DNA from 2 places in the Paracoccus mangrovi genome. Region 2 is predicted to be linked to the other one. Evidence: riboswitches for the same ligand, from Rfam matches in the RefSeq annotation. Region 2 holds a riboswitch; the other holds the start of a gene.
The links. Region 2 has a riboswitch for cobalamin ahead of ACFOMH_RS07470 (DUF1636 family protein). Riboswitches for the same ligand answer to the same signal wherever they lie in the genome.
Positions count from the first base shown of each region.

Region 1: another riboswitch for cobalamin. It lies ahead of ACFOMH_RS02925 (TonB-dependent receptor plug domain-containing protein); the one in region 2 lies ahead of ACFOMH_RS07470 (DUF1636 family protein).

Region 1 covers NZ_JBHRXJ010000002.1:112,487-114,684, reverse strand. Annotated here, with positions in the region: gene ACFOMH_RS02930 (Gfo/Idh/MocA family protein) at 1-914, shown strand, start outside; cobalamin riboswitch at 1,000-1,215, shown strand; gene ACFOMH_RS02925 (TonB-dependent receptor plug domain-containing protein) at 1,353-2,198, shown strand, end outside.
Region 2 covers NZ_JBHRXJ010000004.1:144,817-147,014, reverse strand. Annotated here, with positions in the region: gene ACFOMH_RS07480 (L-lactate permease) at 1-48, opposite strand, end outside; gene cobO (cob(I)yrinic acid a,c-diamide adenosyltransferase) at 237-848, opposite strand; cobalamin riboswitch at 887-1,099, shown strand; gene ACFOMH_RS07470 (DUF1636 family protein) at 1,193-1,546, shown strand; gene cobW (cobalamin biosynthesis protein CobW) at 1,550-2,198, shown strand, end outside.

The DNA.
Region 1 (2,198 bases), on a different contig from region 2:
TTGCCGCCGTTTGCGACCGCGACCCGGCGGCGGCCCAAAACGCCGCCCGGCAATTCGGCGCGTCCCAGGTGTATGACGATTACGAGACCATGATCGCCGAGGCCGATATCGACGCGGTCGGCATGGCCGTCGGCCCGGACGTGCATTTCCGCGCCACCATGGCCGCGATCCGGCGCGGGCTGCCCGTCTTTATGGAAAAGCCCCCCGCCGCCACCGCCGCCCAGGCCGAAGAGCTGATGCGCGCCTCGGATGCCGCGAAAGTGCCGGTCGCCGTCGGCTTCATGAAACGCTATTCGACCGGCAACCGGATCGCCCGCAACATCCTTGACGGCGGCGATTTCGGCCCGGTGCTGGGCATCCATGGCAGCTATCTGACCGCGCCCACCTATTTCGCGGGCGAGGTGGATTATACCGGCTTTTACCTGCATCACTGTGTCCATTACATGGACCTGATCCCGTGGTTCGCGGGCGCGGAATTCGCGGATCTGGGGCTGCGCAAGAACGTGCCCGCCCCCGGCAAGATGCTGATCCACATGAATTTCACCTGCGAGAACGGCGTCATCGGCAATATCGTCATGGGCACCGTGCAATCGCGCGGCACGCCGATGGAATTCATCCAGATCATGGGCGACCACAACCGTGTCGAGGTGGACAATATCATCAACGCCGCATGGTATCGCGACCCGCCCTTCAAGGCCGAGGATCCCGCCGCCACGCTGGACCCCGCCTGCGATACGCTGAGCTGGCGGCCGAATTTCACCGCCGCCGCGAATGAGGATCACAAGGGCTATCACGCGCTGCTGACCGATGTCGCGGCGCTGTTTTCCGGCCAGCGCGACCATGCGCCGCAGATCCGCGACGGCTGGTTGGCGATGCGGCGGCTGGAGCGCATGATTTCGCTGATCGAAGAGTGATCGCGCCGGCCCGCGCCCTTTTGCATCCCCGGCAAGCGCGCCGGCGGGTCAACAGGTTTCGCTTGACAGCGGGCCGGGCCTTGCGCCATCCGGGCAACGCTTCGGTTCCGGGCCTGCCCGGATAAAAGGGAACGGCGGTGCGCCCGGTCCGGCAACGGACCAGACGGGCAAATCCCCGGCTGCCCCCGCAACTGTAAGCGGCGAGCAAAGGCCGACCATGTCACTGGGGCGCGATCCCCGGGAAGACCGGCCCAAGCGACGACCCGCAAGCCAGGAGACCTGCCGCAGCAATCACCCATTTCCCGCGCGGGGCGCGCGTGGAAAGCGGCCGTTCCGCAGAGGTGACCTTCACCGGTCTGCGGCGCGTATCCCCGATCACGCCCCCCGCAGGCCATTCTGTCGACCGCAGGCTTCGCCCTGCGCTGGAAAGGCCCTGACATGACCCGCAAAGCCGCTTTTGCGCCCACCCTCCCCGGAACCGCGCTTCTTGCCGCGATCATCGCCCCCCTGCCCCTTTGGGCACAGCAAGGCGACCCCGACACCGTCCAGCTGGACCCGGTGGTCATCACCGGCGGGCTGACCCCGATCGCCGCCGATGCCTATGGCCGCGCCCATACCGTGCTGACCGCAGACGAGATCGAGCGGCGCGGCCTGCGCACCGTTCAGGACGCGCTGCGCATCGTGCCGGGCGTCGCCGTAAGTTCGGCCGGGGCATCCCAGACCCAGGTCCGCATCCGCGGCGCCGAGGGCAACCATACCCTGATCCTGATCGACGGCGTGCCGGCGACGGGCGGCAATGACGAATATTACCTCTCGGGGCTTGAGACCGCGAATATCGACCGCATCGAGGTGCTGCGCGGCCCGCAATCGGTCTTTTACGGATCGAACGCCTCGGCGGGGGTGATCAATATCGTCACCCGCCGCGCCGAGCCCGGCACCCATGCCGGCGGCCGCGTCGAGGTCGGAAACGGCTATGCCCTGTCAGGCTGGTTCAGCCAGCGCGGCGAACGCGGCGGGCTGATGTTCACGGCCTCAAAGCATGACGATCACGGCTATAACTCGGCGCTGAACGGCGACGAAAAGGACGGGATCGACCGCCGCAGCCTTGGGCTGAGCGGCGACTGGCAGGCCAGCGATGCCTTGCAGCTTGGCTTTACCCTGCGCCGCGCGCGCGAGGACATGGATTACGATTCCCAAAATTTCTCGGCCACGGGCGCCGGGACCTATCTGATCGACGATCCCGACCGGCACAGCCGGCATGACGAATTCACCGGCGCGCTTTGG
Region 2 (2,198 bases):
TACCGCCGCGATCGGGACCAGCGCGGCCAAAAACATCAACATCGACATGAAATATCCCCCCTCTTGGAAACGGTTGTTCCTTTTTCCGCTATGACGGCCACCGGCGGCAAACAAGGTGCGATGGGCGGCCGTGCCATTGCCGGGCATGATGGAATGCACGGGGCCGCGACACAATCCCGTATCGCCCCAACCCATCCACAGGGACCACGCGCCCCCCGGACAGCCCTTGCCAGGGCCTAGAACTCGACCCCCGGCTGGGCCTTGATGCCATCGCGAAAGGGATGCTTGACTGCCTCCATCTCGGTGACCAGATCGGCCAGCTCGATCAGCTCGGGTTTGGCATTGCGGCCGGTCAGCACGACATGGGTCATCGGCGGCTTTTCATCGCGCAGGAACGCCACCACCTCGCCAATATCCAGATAGTCATAGCGCAGCGCGATGTTGATTTCATCGAGCAGCACCATACGGATGGCCGGATCGCGGATCAGATCGCGCGCCTTGTCCCAGCCGGCGCGGGCGGCGGCGATGTCGCGGGCGCGGTCCTGGGTTTCCCAGGTGAACCCCTCGCCCATGGCGTGAAATTGGCACAAATCGCCGAAATGCCCGGTCAGCAGGCGACGCTCGCCCGTGTCCCAGCCGCCCTTGATGAACTGCACCACCGCGCAGGGCATATCATGCGCAATCGCGCGCAGGATCATGCCAAACCCCGATGACGACTTGCCCTTGCCCTTGCCGGTATGAACGATGACGAGCCCCTTTTCGCCGGTCTTTCCCTGCATCATTCGGTCGCGGGCCGCCTTGATTTTGGCCATCTTCTCGGCGTGGCGGGCGTTTTCATCGGCATCCATCGGGCACTCCTTCGCTTGACAAGTCGGGGCCGGGCGCGCACAGCTTTGGCTGCGCTGGTTCCTGTCCTATGACAGGTGAAAAGGGAATGCGACAGGTGAAAGCCTGAAAGCAGCCGCCCCCGCGACCGTGACCGGAAAGGTCGCCCGATGCCACTGGCCCGATCGATTTCGCGGGGCCGGGAAGGTGGGCCGACCGTTGGCGAAAGCCTGAATCCGCAAGCCGGGAGACCTGCCTGCGCAGATATTGACCGGCGGACGGGGTGTTCCCGCCTGGGGTAGAAGGGGCGCGCGCGCCCCCGCGCACCCTTGGCATGCCCTGAACCGCAATGATGGATAAAGGGCGCATGACCGTTTCACTGCTTGTCTGCACGACCTGCCGGGCCGGCCAACCCGTGATCGATGGCCAGCCGGTGCCGGGCGCGCGTCTTTTTGCCGCGCTGGAACGACTGGGCGCGCCCGAAGGCGTGCGCATCCTGCCCGTCGAGTGCCTGTCGGCCTGCAACAGCGGCAGCGCCATCGCGCTGAGCGGGCCGGGCCGCTGGTCCTATATCTATGGCGGCATGTCGGATGCCGATGCCGCCGAGATCCTGACCGGCGCCGCCGCCTATGCCGCCGCCGATGACGGCATCGTGCCATGGCGCGACCGCATCGCCATTTTCCGCAAGCGCAGCATCGCGCGCATTCCTTCGATTGGGTAGCATATGACCGACCTGACCAAGACCCCCGTTACCGTCATCACCGGCTTTCTGGGGGCCGGAAAGACCACGCTGATCCGCCACCTGATGCTGAATCCGCAGGGCAAGCGGCTGGCGGTGCTGGTCAACGAATTCGGCACCATGGGCGTCGATGGCGAGATCCTGAAATCCTGCGCCGATGAGAACTGTCCCGAAGAAAACATCCTTGAGCTGTCGAATGGCTGCATCTGCTGCACCGTGGCCGACGATTTCATCCCGACGCTGGAACGCCTGATGGCGATGCCGGTGAAGCCCGATCATATCCTGATCGAGACCTCGGGTCTCGCGCTGCCGAAACCGCTGTTGAAAGCCTTTGACTGGCCCGCGATCCGCTCGCGCATCACCGTGGACGGCGTGATCGCGCTGGCCGATGCCGAGGCGGTGGCCGCCGGCCGCTTTGCCCCCGACGAGGCCGCCGTTCAGGCCCAGCGCGAGGCCGACGAAAGTCTCGACCACGAAACGCCCCTGTCCGAGGTATTCGAAGATCAGATCGCCTGCGCCGATATCGTCCTGCTTTCAAAGGCAGATCTGGCCGGTGATGCGGGCCTTGCCGCCGCCCGCGCGGTCATCGAGGCCGAGGCCCCGCGCAAGCTGCCGATCCTGCCCTTGACCGATG